2 regions of the Cytobacillus sp. SAFR-174 genome follow, and region 2 is predicted to be linked to the other one. Evidence: predicted binding sites of a transcription regulator. Region 2 holds the regulator's gene; the other holds the start of a gene.
The links. The regulator Rex, encoded in region 2, represses fermentation and respiration genes when NADH is low (regulators of the CRP and FNR family bind a similar motif). The targets are predictions, from matches to a motif close to TTGTGAAATATTTCACAA.
Positions count from the first base shown of each region.

Region 1: ACTHRG_RS08660 (TIGR04053 family radical SAM/SPASM domain-containing protein) is a predicted target of Rex. The motif match lies at 8,932-8,949, and genes of this name have one in related genera.

Region 1 is NZ_JBQCMZ010000006.1:126,414-136,581, forward strand. Features, by position in the region: gene argJ (bifunctional ornithine acetyltransferase/N-acetylglutamate synthase) at 1-477, opposite strand, end outside; gene argC (N-acetyl-gamma-glutamyl-phosphate reductase) at 491-1,522, opposite strand; gene ACTHRG_RS08630 (YwiC-like family protein) at 1,708-2,427, opposite strand; gene mobB (molybdopterin-guanine dinucleotide biosynthesis protein B) at 2,846-3,376, opposite strand; gene ACTHRG_RS08640 (molybdopterin molybdotransferase MoeA) at 3,370-4,635, opposite strand; gene ric (iron-sulfur cluster repair di-iron protein) at 4,862-5,554, shown strand; gene moaA (GTP 3',8-cyclase MoaA) at 5,667-6,683, opposite strand; gene ACTHRG_RS08655 (Crp/Fnr family transcriptional regulator) at 6,969-7,670, shown strand; gene ACTHRG_RS08660 (TIGR04053 family radical SAM/SPASM domain-containing protein) at 7,701-8,828, opposite strand; gene ACTHRG_RS08665 (metal-sulfur cluster assembly factor) at 9,000-9,308, opposite strand; gene ACTHRG_RS08670 (alpha/beta fold hydrolase) at 9,380-10,147, opposite strand.
Region 2 is NZ_JBQCMZ010000025.1:1,336-11,503, forward strand. Features, by position in the region: gene tsaB (tRNA (adenosine(37)-N6)-threonylcarbamoyltransferase complex dimerization subunit type 1 TsaB) at 1-431, shown strand, start outside; gene rimI (ribosomal protein S18-alanine N-acetyltransferase) at 448-897, shown strand; gene tsaD (tRNA (adenosine(37)-N6)-threonylcarbamoyltransferase complex transferase subunit TsaD) at 897-1,925, shown strand; gene ACTHRG_RS20210 (ABC transporter ATP-binding protein) at 2,151-4,076, opposite strand; gene moaC (cyclic pyranopterin monophosphate synthase MoaC) at 4,267-4,749, shown strand; gene ACTHRG_RS20220 (redox-sensing transcriptional repressor Rex) at 4,777-5,421, shown strand; gene ACTHRG_RS20225 (YdiK family protein) at 5,445-5,636, opposite strand; gene ACTHRG_RS20230 (CPBP family intramembrane glutamic endopeptidase) at 5,681-6,406, opposite strand; gene groES (co-chaperone GroES) at 6,698-6,982, shown strand; gene groL (chaperonin GroEL) at 7,044-8,675, shown strand; gene ACTHRG_RS20245 (hypothetical protein) at 9,226-9,429, shown strand; gene ACTHRG_RS20250 (hypothetical protein) at 10,038-10,168, shown strand, end outside.

The DNA of each region.
Region 1 (10,168 bases), on a different contig from region 2:
TGTTAATATGGCTGTTTGAAAATCGTCTGAGTGTATCGCCTCATTGCCGGGCTTCAGCATCTTTATGCCCTGTTCTATCTTATCCATCTGCATATACTCGCCAATGACACCGGTAGAGGCAACCGCCACATGCTGTTCCTTTAAATTGAATTTATCTGCAGTTGATTTTCTCATTTGATAAGCATCTTTTAGACCCTGTTCCCCTGTACAAGCATTGGCACATGCACTATTTACAATGACTGCCTGTATGAGTCCATCCGCTGCAATGCTTTCCTGTGTAACTTTTAGAGGGGCCGCCTGAAAATGGCTGGTTGTATAGACTGCTGCACAATGTGCAGGAATATCGCTTAAAATAATCCCTAAGTCCTTTTTGGAATAGCGCAGCCCTGCATGAACACCCGCTGCTGTAAAGCCTTTCGGTGTGATGATGCTCCCGGCGGGCAGTTCAGCTACTTCAGCTTGAGATACTAATTGCATTTATCTTTCCTCCTTATGGATATAGCGGAACAAATCCGAGACCCGCTGTTTCATCACATCCGCTCATTATATTGGCATTTTGCACAGCCTGCCCGGCAGCACCTTTCATTAAATTATCAATCACTGAAACGATTGTCAGTCTGCCTGTTCTGGAGTCCATGTGGGTACCTATGTCGCAAAAGTTAGAGCCTGCAACCTCTTTTACAGAAGGGAAGGTATTTTCCGGACGAATCCGGACAAATGGCTGGTTTTCATAGACTGTTTGATAAAGTTCAAGAATTTGAGAAGAAGTGTATTCCTTGGTCAGCTGAACATAACTGGTTGTCATAATGCCCCGTGTAATCGGAAGAAGATGGGTCGTGAAGGTAATCGGCTTCATTTCGGAATTCCATTTCATCAGCTGCTGTTCGATTTCAGGCGTATGCTGATGCTTGTTTACCTTATAAACCCGCAGGTTTTCATTTGCTTCCGCATAGCTTGTTGTTCTTGAAAGCGCCCTTCCTGCCCCGGACACTCCGGATTTTGCATCTATGACAACACTATCTGGTTTTATTAAATTTTCATTTACAACAGGTGCAAGACTTAGCAGAGCAGCTGTTGGATAGCACCCAGGATTAGATATGATTTCTGCGGAGGCTATTTTTCTGCGGTGCCATTCAGGAAGACCATATACTGCTTTTTCTACGAGAGATTCGTTTGCAGGAGTGTGCTTATACCACTCCTGATAGGCTTGAGCCGGAATTCGAAGGTCACCGGATAGGTCAATTACCTTAACGTCTTTACCTGAAAAATCTTCAGCAAGTTTTCCCGATATCCCGGATGGTGTAGCCAGAAAAACAATATCAGACTGGCCAGCGATTTGATCTGAATCTATTCCCTGTAAATTTTTGTCTAATAAACCGTATAGATGCGGATATTCATTCCAAATGGGGATGTCTTCTTTGGTAGAATGAATCGATTTAATGTTAAATTCCGGATGCTGCTTGAGGATACGGAGCAATTCAGCACCCCCATATCCGGTTGTTCCGATTATTGAAACGTTCATAGTTGCTCCTTTCATTCCAAGTGTATATTTAATCATTTATATACATATTTATGAATTTTGTTTCTCTTATTATAGAAACTGGATTGAAAAATTGCAACCTATTTTACTGAAGTTTTAAAGATTTCTAATATTAATTTTCAGCATTTCTTGATATATTGAAAAAACCGGCCTCTTCAGGCCGGTTCTCAAGTGTGTATGGCAAGTAATAACATTAAGAAGAATATCGAGGCATTAGCAATTTCATAAACGCCAATTTTTTTAGGTGTGAATGACTTCCCATAAAATGCAATGGACCTGAAAAGGCTTGGAAGAAACGCAGCAGATACAATCCATCCGCCCGCCAGCAGCCAAAGTATCGGTACCGCAGTATGAAAGATCCATGATACCCATTTAAAAGAACCATTTTTCTTTTCCCTGATCATTGATTTTACATAGAAGGTGCTTCCTGCAAAAAATAATATAGATGCTGCAAACACTGTCCAGGCCATCGGTGAAATTTCCCCATGCGGCAAGTAGCTGCTCGCAAGGCCTGCTATTGAAAATGCACAAATGGCACTAAAGTCGTTGCCCAATGCTCTATCTCTGTTTTTGGAAGAATAGAACGCATTAATAATAAAAAAAGGAAGCATAAGAAGTCCGAAAATGATAATCGATGGTCTTTCCAGTAAAGGAACTAAAAGGAGTAAAATAGCCGGGACCAGATAAATGGCTGTCCATTTAGAATATAAAGGCATTCTTTTTCTTTTAAACAGCAAAAGGCCCGGATAAGTGGCCAGATATAGCAATATCCATCCTAAAAAAAACGGGATATGAGACCAAATAATATCAGATGCAGCTGCTCCGAGCCAAAATGGCAGAATCAGCATTGCCCAGGCACCATGCTGTTTTGGCATAAATAACTTCATCTATAATACCTCCCCGCTGCTTTCTGCCTATAATATATAATCTTCCCGGTAAATTTAAAGTGAAGATTATCACTGATACACACAACGCCACAAAACGTTCAATTTTGAGGATATTAAAAACAGCCCAAAATAGAATTGGGCTGTTCTGCTTTAATCTTTATCGCAGTCTAACGGGCAGTAAGACCCCCACTTCAAGACTCAGAGGAATCAAAGGAGGATAAGTGGGGGTCAAACTGCCCGTAAAGGCCCGATTGGTGAGATACAGTGAAACTTGCCGACGCGCAGGCAGAGGCTTAGTTGAACCAATCGGGCTCGTAGTGTCGATTGATCGAAGCGCTAGCGGAGATCTTAGCGACACTAGAACGCGACTAACAATCAGTGGGGGATAAGGAACCCCCCCACTGATTGAAGTTTCACTTTATTTCATTCTTTCGCTCACTAAATACTCAACGATCCAATCAGGGCCTTTAGGATCACCAATGCTGAAAAACGGTGCTTCAAAATTTGCATCGTTTAGTTTTATTACGTTATCATCCCAGCTGATCACTGCACATATATTTGTCAATTCCTTCAAAAGATGCATATCTTCATTACTTTTTAGCAAGAGAACCTTAGAATATGATGCCTTTTTATGACCTTCAATTAGCACCACGTCCGGATGCATCTGCAGCACAATGCTTACCTGCTCCTCCAGGCTCCAGCTTTTCTTTTCAGCATGCAGTAGCAGTCTGCCTCCCCCTTCTACAAGTGAAGCTGCAGCCCCTGATTCAATATGGCTTGTGGAATCCTTTCCTTCCGGGGTTTCAGGTTTGCCGCCATGACCATGATGTTTAATGGTAATGACAGAAAGCCCTTTCTCTTTTAATCCGGAAATTAATTTATTTATTAACGTTGTTTTTCCGCTGTTTTGATAGCCGGATACCTGAAAGATAACAGGTTCCTTTACCATGGCCATTCGCTTCCTTCATGGTCCTCAAGCAATAGCACTTCAACGGTGTCACCCTTGCCATAGCCTCTCGTTCCGCCTGGCAGAATCATTAGCGAATTCGCACCGGCAAGACTCATCACAATGTTTGATTTATCCACTCCGCTTGGTGCTGCCACCAGTCGTCCTGACAAATAATTAACAGACGTCCTGACAAATCGTGTAAACGGGTTTGCTTTTGGAAATTCTGCCACCAATTCAGCAGTTTCTTTCCTTAAATGCGGTTTCTCAGAGAAAAGCATTTTTCGGATGACTGGTCTTGTAAAAAGTTCAAACCCGACATAACAGGCAGAAGGATTTCCCGAAAGCCCAAACAGAAGCTTTCCTTCATGCTGGGCAACAGTCGTCACACTGCCTGGCCTCATGGCAACTTTATTGAACAGCACCTCAGCCTCAAGCTTTTCATAAATGCCCGGCAGATAATCAAAATCGCCCACAGATACACCGCCTGTAGTGATCAGCATATCCACATTGTTCAATGCTTCTTTCACAGCATTAAAACATGTATCAAATTCGTCAGGAAGCTTTCCATAATAAATAACTTCCGCGCCGGCCCGTTCAATTTGCGCTGTAATCATATGAGCATTGCTGTTTCTAATTTTCCCCGGCTCCAGCGGTTCATGGACTTCCAATAGTTCAGTTCCTGTTGCAAATAATCCAATAACAGGCTTTTTGGCAACAGGCACTTCTGCATAACCAAAGGTTGCGAGAATGGCCTGAATTCCGGGATTGATCTTTGTCCCCTTTTTAACTAATGAATCTCCTTTTTTTGCATCTTCTCCTTTGAAGGAAACATTGTCTCCCGGTTTATAGGATCGCTTTATGGACATATAATTCTTACCGTCTTCTTCATATGCTTTTGCCAGTTCAAGCATTACAACAGCATCACATTCCTGAGGCATTTGCGCCCCCGTCATAATCCTAACAGCCTGGAATGGACCAATGTTTTTAGAAGTCACATGCCCCGCCCCAATGTGGTCTACCACCTCAAATACGACGGGATTTTCCATTGAAGCTTCCTTTGTATCTGCAGAACGGACAGCAAAACCGTCATATGGTGATCGATCAAAATGAGGGACATCATGTGTCGCTTTTAAATCTTCCGCCAGAAAACGGCCGCTGCTTTCATTAATAGATACGTATTCCGAACTTCCGTTTAATTGATATGCCATGATTTTTTTTACGGCTTCAGCAACAGGAATGGGAGTTCTTTTTTCCAGCATGATATCAGCTCCTATGTACTTTTCTTAATGTATTTTCTAATTCAATTATTATAAACGTACATGAAAATCCATAACATGACAATTATCACACTTTCAGTTTTCATCTATGCAGAGTTTTACCCAAAAAACTTTATAAAAAGCCTGCAAGTGTGATGCCCATCACCAAATTAAAAAGGAAATTCGTTTATTCTTTAGATAGTTCACAAGATAGAAGGAGGAAAATTCAATGACTATACAAATTACAGAAGATCGTCTCGTAAAAGATATCGTAAATGAATTTCCAAAGACAAGCGATGTTTTTAAACGTCATCGCATTGATTTTTGCTGCGGCGGAAATATTCCGCTTGCGCGTGCTGTTTCAGACCAGTCAGCGGATATGAACGTCCTGATTAGCGAATTAAACGAAGTAATTCAAAAGGAAAACCAAACTGATGATTTAGAGGTTTGGACAGATAGTACAACAGATGACATTATTGAACATGTCATTAATCGATATCATCGTCCTCTTGAAGAAGAACTATCACAATTAAGCCCATATGTAACAAAGGTATCAAGAGTTCATGGAGAAAGCCATGAGGAGCTTCTTAAAGTCCATCAATTATTCTTTGAATTGAAGCACGAACTTCTTGAACATACTTCCAAAGAAGAAGAGTCAGTTTTTCCACTTCTGCTGAAGCTTGAAGATCCTAAAGTTGAAAATCGCGAAGAAATCATCAGCTATATCCGGGAGCTTGAGAAGGAGCATGATCATGCAGGTTCAATCTTAAAGGAATTGAGGGAAATTACAGCTGATTTTACTCCTCCAGCTGATGCATGCGGTTCTTACCGTCTTGTATATAAGCGGCTTGAAGATTTGGAAAGCCAAACGTTTATGCATGTTCACCTGGAAAATAATATTCTTTTTCCTCGATATATTTAAACACTCATTATCTGCAGCCAATATCGGCTGCAGATTTTTTGTGCATTCAAACGGCAAAAATAAAAGCCTGCCCGCTGTGCCTATTTCTCATGACACAGCAAAGCATGCTTTTTCATCCCCCAATATAGGACATTTCAATCTTTTTCCTGTTTGCAGCGGTTTCTTCTGTCCGTTCGTCTGAGTACCTGTCTTTTCTGCCATTCCAAATCTTAATAATCCGATCGGTAATTTCTTCGTCAGTAGCGCCTTTTCTCATAAATTCCTTTAAATCGTGCCCTTCACCATTAAATAGGCATGTGAAAATTTGGCCGTTTGCTGACAATCTTGAACGAGTGCAGCTTGAACAGAAGGATTCAGAAACAGATGTAATAAACCCAACATCTACATCGGTGCCTTTATAGCGGTACCGCTTAGCCACCTCTCCGAAATAATCCGGATCTACCGGCTCTAATAAATAGTGTTCCTTTAAGAGCTCATAAATCTCTTTTTTAGTTACTACCTCATCCATTTTCCAGCCGTTCGTGCTGCCGACATCCATGTATTCAATAAAGCGCAGCTGTAAGCCGTTATCTTTACAGAACTTAGCCATAGGGACAATTTCAGAATCATTCAGGCCTTTTTTGACGACCATATTGATCTTCACCCCAAGTCCTGCTTCTTTTGCTGCTTCAATCCCTTTAATGACTGGTTTGACACCCACATTGCGTCCGTTGATTTGTCCGAAAAGCTCATCATCCAGACTGTCAAGACTGATGTTAACCCTCAGCAGTCCTGCTTCCTTTAAGTCCTTCGCATGTTTGGGAAGCAATACGCCGTTGGTGGTTAGTCCAATATCTTTTAATCCCTCAATATCTGAAAGCATTTTGACAAGTTTAGGCATGTCCTTTCTCATAAGGGGCTCCCCGCCTGTTAACCTGATCTTCTCCACTCCAAGGCTTATGAAAATTTTAGCCAGCCTTTCAATTTCTTCATAGCTGAGCAGCTCGCTTTTTGGAAGAAAAGCAAAATCAGGACCGAAGATTTCTGCCGGCATGCAATATTGGCAGCGGAAATTACAGCGGTCAATGACAGAAATGCGCAGGTCTCTTAAAGGTCTATTCAATTTATCTTTAATAATCGTTTTAGCCATTTCGTTCAACTCCATTTAAAGAGTGACTTTATTAAGCTTTCTATACAGATGTATATTTTAGCCTTTCCCTTAAAATAACAGAAATAACCCAGTATCTCAAATTAAGGGCTTTTACTATTAGAACATACAATCGCTGCAATGTTAATAGGGAATTGCTGTTTATAAGTTAAGAGCGACCATTTCTATAGAAAATGCCACAATAAAGACACAAAAGCCGGCAATGTTTTCACTATACAAATGATATTATTGTGAGAAAAGACAGCTGTTTTATGAAGGAGGATTACCATGGCTCATACAGCCATTAAACAGACACATTCCATTGAGATTAAAGAGCTTCTTCATTTCGCTGACCGGCATATGAAAACACAGAAAGGGGCTTATATTTTTCAGGAAGGCATGGATGCTGATGAGCTATATATCATCCTTTCCGGCAAGATTCAAATCAGTAAGATAACAGCAGATGGCAGGGAACTCACCTTCAGGTTATGCGGAGAAAATGAAATCATTGGTGAGCTGACCTTATTTACCAGTGACCCAAAATATTTATTGAATGCTTTAGTTCTTGAAGCTGGTGAGGTAGCTGTGATAAAAAAAGATGTCCTGGAAAAGGAGATTTTTAAAAATAGTACTCTGGCCTATGAATTTATGAAATGGATGAGCGACCATTTCCGCAATACACAGACCAAATTCAGAGACCTTGTGCTTAATGGAAAAAAAGGTGCCCTGTATTCAACTCTTATCAGAATGACTAACAGCTATGGCGTAAAGGTGAATGGCGGCATACTCATTGATCTGCCACTTACGAATCAGGAACTTGGAAATTTTTGCGGCACCTCCAGAGAGAGTACCAACCGGATACTCGGCGAACTGAAGAAGGAAGGAATTATTTCAATTATGAATGGAAAAATTACAGTTAAAGATCTTCAGTATTTAAAAAATGAAATAGGCTGTGAAAATTGCCCTGCCGTATACTGCAGCATTGAATAGGAGTGCAGTCATGATGCACTCCTTATTCCTTTATGCTTTTGCTGCTTTCTTTCTAAGTGCCTTAGGAATATATACACAAAACGGTTCGCTCTCCATATAATCCCCTGTCATGGCAAATGCACGTGACCTTGATCCTCCGCACACATACCGGAATTCACATTGACCGCATTTCCCTTTGTATTTATCAGGATTTCTGAGATCTTTAAAAATGGGCGATTCCCTGTATATTTCAGCGAGGGGCTGTTCCCTTACATTTCCTGCTTTAACAGGCAAAAGCCCGCTTGGATAAACGTCCCCAATGTGTGAAATGAAAACAAACCCGTTTCCGTCATTTACTCCTTTAGGCGCCCTGCCTAAACCATCTATAGAACCCGTCAGCCCCTGCTGTGTAAGTGCATCGAGATATTGAATATCTTCATTTTGAGCTTTTGCTTCCTTCATTTTTTGCTGAATGACTACTCGGCGATAATGCTGGGCAGCTGTTGTCTTAATATCGAAGGAAACCTTTTTGCTTAAGTTATACAGCCATGTAAATACCTTCTCATGCTCAACCGGTGAGATCATATCTTTTTCCTGCCCTCTCCCTGTTGGGACGAGGAAAAACACACTCCATAGAACACATTTGAGTTCTTCTACAACCTTGGCCATCTCCTCCAGGTAATCGATATTATAGCGCGAGATCACTGTATTAATCTGGACTGGAATTTCAAGCTCGTGCAGATATTTAATCCTTTCAATCGTTAAATCGAAGGAACCGGAAGTCCCTCTAAAGTGGTCGTGAATTTCTGCATTTGGGCCATCAAGACTGAACGCCCATCGAGCTAAGCCGACCTGTTTGGCTTTTTCAATAGCTTCTTTTGTTACATTTGGTGTCGCACTGGGCGTCATGGAAACACGAACGCCCTTTTTTACCGCATATTCGGCAATGTCGAATACATCCTGCCTCATTAATGGATCTCCACCCGTAAACACAAGCATAGGGTTATTCATTTCCCTGATTTGGTCAATCAGGGCCTTCCCTTCTTCAAAGGAAAGTTCTCTCGGATCTCTCCTGTACTGTGCTTCCGCACGGCAATGCAGACATTTTAGCTGGCATGCCCTTGTTAATTCCCATATCACAATAAAAGGGTCTTTATTAAAATCCCTATCAAATCCCATTAGAAATGCCTCCTTGATGGCCTGACTCCCGGCCATTTGTCAACGCAAAGCAAACCATATTTTGTCTTTCCATTGTTATTATAGGATAATCGGCATGTGAAATAAGTGAACTACCTCACAAGGGCACAAAAAAAACAGCAGGAGATACTCCTGCTGTTTTGAGCTTAAATTTTACCGTACGCCAAGTGCAATTTTTGCATAGCGGGACATTTTGTCCTTGGACCAAGGCGGGTTCCAGACAATATTCACTTCAGTGTCTTTTACTTCAGGGATATCTGCCAGCGCTGACTTTACTTGTTCAACAATTGTGCCTGCCAAGGGACAGCCCATGGAAGTAAGAGTCATATCAACTATAGCTTTCCCTTCTTCTTCCATTTTCACATCATATACCAAGCCTAAGTTTACAATGTCTATCCCCAGCTCAGGGTCTACTACAAGCTCCAGTGCACCCATAATGCTGTCTTTTAAATCCTGATCCATATCTGCAGCACTCCTTCATTATTTACTATCTTTATCTTAACAAAAATTTAAATGAAATGAAAAAATACAGGTTATAAATGTTCCTCAAACCATTTAACTGTTTCAAGCAGCCCCTCCCTGCTGACTTTATGCCCCGCCTGTTCATCTGATATAAACAGGAGGTTTTCAGGTGAGTCACTATACAGGGGCTGAATGGTCTCATAAAATTGGTATGTATAGGAATAAGGAACAACCGGGTCCTTTTTACCATGCCAGAACATGAGCGGCCTTCCGCCAAGCTTTTCTGGCTGAAGGCTCAGATCCCGCTCCCTAAGGATTCTCAGAAGATCTGCCAGTTCTTCATTTGTGAGCGGAACCTTAATATTATTTTTCTTCAGTTCATCGAGCTGAAGCTGAGCAAACTTTTCATAATACGGCATACCCATAAGGCTAACTGCAGTTTTGACCCATTCATACTGTGTCAGGGCGCCCAAAGTGACTATTCCCCCCATGGAGGTGCCCACAAGTCCTATTCTTCCCTCATCAATCAGGTCCCAATCCTCATAGACATTCCTGATTATGTTCAATTCCGCAATGGTATTCAGAACAATATCCCAAAGCTTGAAGTTTAAATCGCTGCCTGATAAGCCCTCTGATCTTTCCCCATGAAATAAGGTGTCCGCCAGCACTACCCTAAACCCCTTTTCTGCAAGGAGATAGGCATAATGCAGATTATGTTCTTTGGCACTTGTAAAACCATGAACAAAAATGATAAAAGGCAGGGGTTCCCCTTTTATTTCCTGTCTGGCAAGTTCAAGAACAGGAATTTCTCTGATTAGCTTATGTTCAATAACAACCACAATTTTTCCTCCTAAACCTGT
Region 2 (10,168 bases):
GGGTATCAAGTCTTGAAGTTTATGCAGCCTCGGCTGGCAGATACTTTAATGGAGTCATTTCTCCCATATTTGATGCACGGAGAGGGCAAATATATACCGGCCTGTATCAGTATAGGGATGGACAGTTAGTATCGGTTGTCAAAGACCAGCTCCTGCTTTCAAAAGATTGGGCAGCCATGCTTTCAGAACAGCAGGAAAACGTTCTTTTCATTGGGAATGATTTGCCCTTACATAAAGATGTATTCGCAGAATTCCTTAATGAGCGGGCAGTGTTTGCTTCATCTGCAGAACATAACCCAAGGCCGGCCGAACTTGCTTTATTAGGACGAGACCGCGAGGCTGAGGATGTCCATTCTTTTGTACCTAATTACATTAGGATTGCGGAAGCTGAAGCTAATTGGATAAAAGCAAACAAGGAAAAAAAGTTATAGATGAGGAAGCGGACGTATGAATAAATCCTTAACTTTCCGTTTGATGAATGAAGAGGATATTGATGATGTTTTGGAGATCGAACACAAATCCTTTGCAACACCCTGGAGCAGGGAGGCCTTTTTTAACGAATTAACACATAATCAGTTTGCTTTGTATGTTGTTTTAGAAGAAGAAGATAAAGTAATAGGATATTGTGGAGCATGGATAGTCGTGGATGAGGCTCATATCACAAATGTTGCGCTGCTCCCTGAATACCGCGGGAGAAAACTTGGAGAAGCTTTGATGAGGCAGCTAATGGAGCTTGCGAGTGAAAAGGGAGCCATTACAATGACTCTGGAAGTAAGGGTATCCAACTTCACGGCTCAGTCCTTATACCGAAAGCTTGGTTTTCAAAACGGAGCCATCAGGAAGAACTACTACACTGATAATCAAGAAGATGCTTTAGTAATGTGGGTGAATTTATAATGAAAAAAGATCAATGGATTATGGGGATTGAAACGAGCTGTGACGAAACGGCTGTAGCCATCATTAAGAATGGACGTGAAATTGCAGCCAATATCGTTGCATCCCAAATTGAAAGCCATAAACGTTTTGGCGGAGTAGTTCCCGAAATAGCTTCCCGTCATCATGTTGAACAGATAACAATCGTACTGGAAGAAGCATTATATAAGGCAGGCATCACATATTCTGATCTTTCAGCAATTGCTGTAACGGAAGGACCTGGCCTTGTAGGTGCGCTTCTGATCGGGGTTAATGCCGCAAAAGCAGTAGCGTTTGCTCACGGCATCCCGCTGGTAGGCGTGCATCATATTGCTGGCCATATTTATGCAAACAGACTGGTGGAAGAAATGGAATTCCCGTTACTTTCCCTGGTAGTCTCTGGCGGACATACAGAACTGGTCTATATGAAGGAGCATGGCCATTTCGAAGTGATTGGCGAGACAAGGGATGATGCTGCAGGCGAGGCATATGATAAAGTTGCCCGGACCTTAAATCTGCCATATCCGGGAGGTCCTCACATTGACAGACTCGCACATGAAGGGAATCCGACTATTCAGCTCCCAAGAGCCTGGCTGGAAGAAGGTTCATACGATTTCAGCTTCAGCGGCTTAAAATCAGCGGTTATCAACACTGTCCACAACGCTGAACAGCGTGGAGAGAAAATAGTACCGGAGGATCTGGCGGCGAGCTTCCAGGATAGTGTTATTGACGTCCTGGTAACGAAAACAGAAAGAGCAGTTGAAGAGTATCAGGTGAAGCAGCTGCTGCTCGCAGGCGGAGTTGCGGCGAATAAAGGTCTTCGGGCTTCTTTGGAAAAGAAGTTTGGAAATAGAGCGGATATAAAGCTTATTATTCCGCCATTATCTTTATGTACAGATAATGCAGCGATGATAGCGGCAGCAGGGAGTGTCCTGTTTGATAAAGGACAATTCGCCGGTCTGGATTTAAATGCAAATCCCGGTTTGGACATTACTATCCACAATAATAAATAATTTAGGAAAAAGTCCCCGACAGTACAGGGGACTTTTTCTGTGGATAATATCGTTTGTTTCAGAATTTTATGTTGATAATGTGGATAAAATCAATTTAAATTGTGGATAATGTGGAAAAGTCTGTGGAGAGTACGTATAACTGTGTTTTTCTTGTGATTATCTCTGTGGATAATAAAAAAGACTGGCAGTGACTATTCTACCAGTCTAAAAGTTATGAATATTTCTTTAATCCTCTTCAGCTAAAAGCGTCCATTCTTCCATCAATTCTTCCAGCTTTGCTTTTGCTTCATCCGTCTCATTCGTAATTTCCATCACCTTTTCATGGTCCTGATAAACATTCGGATCACAGAGAAGCTGATCATTAGCATCTATTACTGTTTCTAAGGCTTCTATTTGTTCTTCAATTTCTTCCATTCTTCTTTTCCGCTGACGTTCGAGCTTTTTAGCTTCTTTATCCAGCTGATAATTATTTTTATCCTGCTTAACAGGCTGCGATGCGGTGGTGTCAACTTGCTCATTAAGTGCAAGCAATTCCTCCTGCTCCTGCTTTTTTTCTACATAATAATCATAATCGCCAAGATATTCTGTTGCCCCGCTTCCAGAAAGTTCAACTACTTTTGTTGTAATTCTGTTGATAAAATAGCGGTCATGAGAGACGAAGAGAATGGTACCGGGATAATCGATCAATGCATTTTCAAGAATTTCCTTGCTGTCCAGGTCCAAGTGGTTTGTAGGCTCGTCCAGGATTAAGAAATTGGATTTCTGCATCATAAGCTTTGCAAGTGCGAGCCGGGCCTTTTCACCGCCGCTCAGTGTTGAAACGGTTTTAAGAACATCATCACCGGAGAAGAGAAAGTTCCCAAGTATGGTCCTGATCTCTTTTTCCGGTTTCAGCGGGTATTCATCCCATAATTCGTTCAGGACTCTTTTGTTGCTTGTGAGCTCTGCCTGTTCCTGGTCATAGTAGCCAATTGTCACATTGGAACCGTACTGAATCTCCCCTGCAAAAGAAGGGATTTTTTTAATGATGGTTTTAAGCAATGTGGATTTGCCGATTCCATTTGGTCCTACAAGTGCAATGCTGTCGCCTCTTGCCAGCCGCATTGAAATATTTTCGCTCACTTTTTCATCGTAGCCTATAGCTAAAGAATGTATATTTAAAACCTCATTGCCCGACTGCCGCTCGATGTCAAACCCAAAAGAAGCTGATTTCTCGTCTCCTAGAGGCCTGTCCATAACATCCATTCTGGCCAGCTGCTTTCTGCGGCTTTGTGCCCTTTTGGTTGTGGAGGCCCGGGCGAGGTTTCGCTGAATGAAGTCCTGCAGCTTAGCGATTTCTTCCTGCTGTTTCTCGAATTGCTTCATTTCTTTTTCAAAATTAGCCGCTTTTTGATCCAAATAGGAACTATAGTTTCCGGGGTACTTTCTTATTTGGTGGCGGGAAATCTCGTAAACCTGGGAAACGACCTTATCAAGGAAGTACCGGTCATGTGATACGATTAGAATAGCACCGCTGTATCCCTGCAGGTATTGTTCGAGCCAAGATAATGTTTCAATATCAAGGTGGTTGGTAGGCTCATCCAGAATTAAAATATCAGGCTTTGTGAGCAGAAGTTTACCAAGGGCCAGCCTTGTTCGCTGTCCGCCGCTCAATGACGAAATTTTAGTATCATAGCCTAATGAGCTGAAATTGAGTCCATGGAGAATGGAGCGGATATCTGCTTCATATTGATAGCCGCCATTTTCTTTGAAATCAACCTGAAGTTTGTCGTAATCTTTCAATACGCGTTCGTAGGCATCAGAATTATTAAGGATATCAGGATTTGCCATTTGCTCTTCAAGGCTGCGGAGCTGTTTTTCCTGCTTCTGCAAATGACTGAAAACAGTCAGCATTTCATCCCAAATGGATAATTCCGATTCCAGGCCGGTATTTTGTGCAAGATATCCAATGGTTACTTCCTTTGGCTTTATAATCTCACCGGAATCATATGCCATGTGTCCGGCAATTATTTTTAAAAGGGTGGATTTTCCTGCTCCATTGCGCCCTACAAGGGCAATCCGGTCCCTGGTTTGTACTTCAAGCTTTATATTCGTTAAAATGGGATCAGCGCCAAAACTTTTTGCCAGCTGATTGACTTGTAATAGTATCATGTTCTTTCACCTCGGGTATAGAGTAAGTGTAACTCATTCATATATGTTCGGCAATAAAGGAGACAGGACTATAAGCACGCATGAAGGGCATTAAATCATAAAAAAAGGTAAATAAATATGTGAAGAACCTTACAAAGCACATACAAAGTAACGGAAAAATAGTGTATGATTTTGAAGAGAGGTGTTTTTAATGGCGGATTTTACTCATTTTAATCAAGAGGGCAGGGCAAAAATGGTGGATGTCAGCGATAAGCCTGAGACGTCAAGGACGGCCATCGCTCAGTCAAGTATTACGGTGAATCAGGAGATATACGAGAAGATCACTTCCAACTCCATGAAAAAAGGGGATGTACTCGCTGTTGCACAAACTGCAGGCATTATGGCGAGCAAGAAAACTTGGGACATTATTCCGATGTGCCATCCGCTGCCGCTAAAGGGTGTGGACATTTCATTTTCATGGAAAGCAGAAGAGGAAGAGTACGTCCTCATCATTACGGCTTCTGTTAAAACAAAAGGAAATACGGGTGTGGAAATGGAAGCGTTAACAGCTGCTTCTGTCTGTGCGCTGACCGTTTATGATATGTGCAAGGCTGTAGATAAAGGAATGGTAATTGGGCCAACCTTTTTAATAGAGAAAACTGGAGGCAAAAACGGAGATTTTAAACGAAATTAATTCATCATAAGAAATGGGGATGGACGAATGGCCAATGAACCAATTAAGATACCGCAGGCAACAGCTAAACGGCTGCCTTTATATTACCGCTTCCTAAAGAACCTTCATTCCTCCGGCAAACAAAGAGTCTCATCAGCAGAATTGAGTGAGGCGGTTAAAGTGGATTCTGCCACGATTCGCCGTGACTTTTCGTACTTCGGTGCGTTGGGGAAAAAGGGATATGGTTATAATGTGAACTACCTGCTGGGCTTCTTTCGGAAGACTCTTGACCAGGACGAGCTTACGAAAGTTGCTTTGGTTGGGGTAGGGAATTTAGGAACGGCCTTTCTTAACTATAATTTTCTTAAAAATAATAATACAAAAATAGAAGTGGCATTTGATGTGGATGAGAGTAAGGTTGGCACGAAAATCGGTGATGTGCCGGTCCATCATATGGATGACCTTGAAGAAGTGATTGTTAAAAATAATATTCAGGTGGCGATTCTAACAGTGCCTGCACCGCCTGCCCAGACGATTACCGATCGGATGGTGAATGCGAAAATAAAAGGAATCCTTAACTTTACACCTGCGAGGCTCACTGTACCGTCCTCGATTCGGATTCACCATATCGATCTGGCAGTGGAATTGCAGTCACTGGTTTATTTTCTGAAAAATTATCCTGAAGAAGTGTAAAAAAAAATGAGCCTATTGCGGGCTCATTTTTTCGTTTTAAAATGCTGACCAATCAAGCGGAGACCGGTGCCAAAATCAAATGTGGCAATTAGCATCAGAAAATAAGTAAAGAATCCCCAGCTTTCTTCCCGCTGGGTATTCTGGATGGCTATAAAGGTGAAAAGGCATCCGAGAAGGATGTAAATAAAGCCTGAAAACAAAGGTGTACTTCTCATGATAATCCCCCAGTAATTTTAAAACTCCACAGCATTTCGCTATGCTAGAAAAAGCTGATAAAGCTCTGCATGTTTTCCATTTCCTTTAACCACTTTTGCATATTATCCTGATTCAGCTGGACAACCGCAACAAAGGTGTTCATCGCCACATGGGCAAAAATCGGCACGATGATCCGCTTTGTCTTGACATATAAGAAGGCAAAGGTGAATCCCATTGCTGAGTATAACAGTACATGTTCAGGCTCAAAATGGGCAAGTGCAAAAATGACCGAGCTGATCAGGGCCGAAAGGAAGAAGTTGAAGCGCTTGTGAAGAGAGCCGAAAATAACTTTTCTAAAGACGATCTCCTCAAGGATGGGCCCGATGACGGAACTGATTAAAATGACGATTGGCGATGCTTCAATTATCCGGATAATCTGCTGTGTATTTTCAGATCCCATTTCAATGCCGATCAGGTTTTCGATGCTTGCAGCAGTAGCTTGAGCGATCAGGGCCAAAAATATGCCTCCAATAGCCCAGCCCACTGAGCCTGCTATAGAAGAGGCATCCCTATCCAGTCCCCGTTTCATTTCTTTCCTTAGTAATAGAAGTGTAATGATCAGCGTTATCGTGAAACTGATCACGAGCCAATAGGCAACAGCCAGAATCTGCATATTCTCCGGATTCTGTCCCAGGGCATCGGCAGCTAATAAAACGAGCGGAACGCCAAATAAGCTTGAAAGCTGCATGGCAATATAGGCGATTAATATAATCCAGTATTCCTTTTTCAAAATGTTTTACTCCTTAATCTGAGTGTTGGAAAACAAGTCCTAAAGTCATTGTACTCTTTATAAGGAGCGGGTTTCAAATATCAGCACACCCAAGCAGGAAAATACTATGGTAAAGATGACTTGTGTCGAAATATAGCGTGCATGCGCGAATGAATTTTTTTATAAAAAATTTAAGCTTCACCCTTGCAAATAGAAATGAGATTCATTAATATAATAATTGTGTTAGCACTCAAATAGAGAGAGTGCTAATAAATAAAAATATTTACATATTATTTGAGGAGGTTGTTTCACTTGTTAAAGCCACTAGGTGATCGAATCATTATCGAGCTTGTTGAAACTGAAGAAAAAACTGCAAGCGGCATCGTACTGCCGGACACTGCTAAAGAGAAGCCTCAAGAAGGCAAAGTTGTAGCTGTGGGAACTGGCCGCGTTCTTGAAAATGGTGAGCGTGTTGCACTTGAAGTTGCTGACGGCGACCGTATCATCTTCTCAAAATATGCTGGTACTGAAGTGAAGTATGAAGGCAAAGAATATTTAATTTTACGTGAAAATGACATTCTTGCTGTAATTGGCTAAGCGCCGATCAGACGAAGATTATTAAAAGATAAAGCTAAAATTTTTGAGGAGGTTTTTATCAATGGCTAAAGAGATTAAATTTAGTGAAGAAGCCCGCCGCGCGATGCTTCGCGGTGTAGATTCCCTTGCAAATGCGGTAAAAGTAACTCTTGGACCTAAAGGACGCAACGTGGTTCTTGAGAAGAAATTCGGTTCTCCATTAATCACTAATGATGGTGTGACAATCGCAAAGGAAATCGAACTTGAAGATGCTTTTGAAAACATGGGTGCGAAGCTTGTTGCTGAAGTAGCAAGCAAAACAAACGATGTTGCCGGTGACGGTACAACAACTGCAACTGTTCTTGCTCAGGCAATGATCCGTGAAGGCCTTAAGAACGTAACTGCAGGCGCTAACCCAATGGGCATCCGCAAAGGAATTGAAAAAGCGGTTTCTACCGCTGTTGAAGAGTTAAAAGCTATTTCAAAACCTATCGAAAACAAAGAATCCATCGCACAGGTTGCTGCGATTTCTGCTGCTGACAATGAAGTTGGCCAGCTGATCGCTGAAGCAATGGAGCGCGTTGGCAACGACGGTGTTATCACAATCGAAGAATCTAAAGGATTCACAACTGAGCTTGATGTAGTAGAAGGTATGCAATTCGACCGCGGATATGCTTCTCCATACATGGTGACAGATTCTGATAAGATGGAAGCGGTTCTTGAAAACCCTTATATCTTAATCACTGATAAGAAGATCACAAGCATCCAGGAAATCCTTCCTGTACTTGAGCAGGTTGTACAGCAAGGCAAGCCATTATTGCTTGTAGCTGAAGATGTTGAAGGTGAAGCACTTGCTACACTAGTAGTAAATAAGCTTCGCGGAACATTCAATGCAGTAGCGGTTAAAGCTCCTGGCTTCGGTGACCGCCGTAAAGCTATGCTTGAAGATATCGCGATCCTGACTGGCGGTGAAGTAATCACTGAAGAGTTAGGCCGTGACCTTAAATCTGCTACAATCGATTCTTTAGGACGCGCTTCTAAAGTGGTTGTTTCTAAAGAAAACACGACGATCGTTGAAGGTGCTGGAGACAGCGCGCAAATCGGCGGCCGTGTGAACCAGATCCGCACTCAAATGGAAGAAACAACTTCTGAATTTGACCGCGAAAAATTACAAGAGCGCCTTGCTAAGCTAGCTGGCGGTGTGGCAGTGGTTAAAGTTGGTGCTGCTACTGAAACTGAATTGAAAGAGCGCAAGCTACGCATCGAAGACGCCCTTAACTCTACACGTGCAGCTGTAGAAGAAGGAATTGTTTCCGGTGGTGGTGTTGCCCTTCTAAACGTATACAACAAAGTGGCTTCTATCCAGGCTGAAGGCGATGAAGCAACAGGTATCAACATCGTACTTCGTGCGATGGAAGAGCCTGTACGCACAATTGCTCACAATGCTGGCCTTGAAGGTTCAGTTATTGTTGACCGCTTAAAGCGCGAAGCAGTTGGAACAGGCTTCAACGCAGCTACTGGCGAGTGGGTAAACATGATCGAAGCTGGTATCGTTGACCCAACTAAAGTAACTCGTTCAGCTCTTCAAAACGCTGGATCAGTTGCAGCTATGTTCTTAACAACTGAAGCAGTTGTTGCTGACAAGCCGGAAGAAAATGCTGGCCCTGCAATGCCTGACATGGGCGGCATGGGTGGAATGGGCGGCATGATGTAATCATTGCCCATAAACGTTGATATACCAAGGATTGAGGGCTACAGAGGTAGCCTTCAATCAGTAAAAAATCACATTTCGTTCACATTATCTGCGATTTTGTGATATGAAGAATGTTGCTGAAATGGTCTTTTAATCCTTTCGGCAGCATTCTTTTTCTTTTTTCTGTAACATGTGTATGCGAAAGAGATTTGGAGTGGCATGCTTCTCAATAGAAGTCTTCTTAATATCCTTTACATTCGAACGATAGTGTTCTTTTGAATAAATCAGTTTGCTTTCTCTTTGCAGAAAATGAAATTGGCATCGTGATAATCTGGATTCATAAGTCGGTTTGCTAACTTATTCTTGTTCTGCTTTAAGTGTTGGTGGTGGATACTATGTTAATCGAGATACTAAGCTTAAGTAGTAAACACCGAACAAAACAAAGTTAAGAGCAGCTCAGTGTATTAATAATCCATATGGCTCTCAAAGCTACTCTTCAAACATAGGTGAAAGTTGGAATGTTACTTATGATGACTGGTGGTATGGGAAAACACTATATGAAATTAAACTTGTGGAAACAATAACAGATTCACATAAAACAGCAGAGATAGTTAAAGCTACATCAGGGGTTAGGGTGAGGAACTTCGAACCTGGACCGGGGGCAGACACAAAAACAGAAGAATGGGTAGTTTTACTTCTTGACGAAAATGATAATGACCCATTAATTATCTGGCAAATAAGAAATGAACAAACGATCTGGTTTAAAACAAAATAGAAATAAACTGAAAATGCCCTTCTCACTCGAGAGGGGCATTTTTATCGAAAATTACTTGAATATCCTTTACATTGACAAGTTCAATTTGCTTTGTGTCAAGGTCTCTAATCTCTCAATAACCAGATTTATATACATAAATCACTTAATAAACTTTATCTTTATATATTACTTTGTAGTTCCCCATAACTCCCCAGCTGCGTTTAAATGGTTTTACGGTTCTATTTTACTATTTAAAGAAAGTAATCCTTACTTCTGAAAACGGGAAGATTCTTAGACCTTCTCCAGATTTTCTCTAATTATTAGATATGCCCTAAGATAAAAATAATTATAGGATTATTTATTGCTTAACCTATGTATAGTGAAGTGGGGTTATTTGTAAAAAGTATGCTTATAGTTATATTTTTTATCGTAAATGAGCGAAATATAAATTAAAGACTGTCAGAATTACAATAGGTCTTTATTCTTATCAATTACACTATTTTTCCATATGTTGTTTAATTTTAGTAGAAAGTAACTAGCCATGAAAAATAAGTGCAGAAAAGGATATTTCTAAAATCTGAAGGGCGTTTAATAAGTATTTAATTGAATAGAGATGAGGAGAATTTAATATGAAGAAATTATTGTATACTCTTTTAGCTGCCTTATTTATTGCCGGTTGTTCCAATGAGGAAACTAAAGACGTTAAAAATGTGGAAAAGAGCACTGAAAACATAGCACAAGTGCCAATTAAACAGGCTAG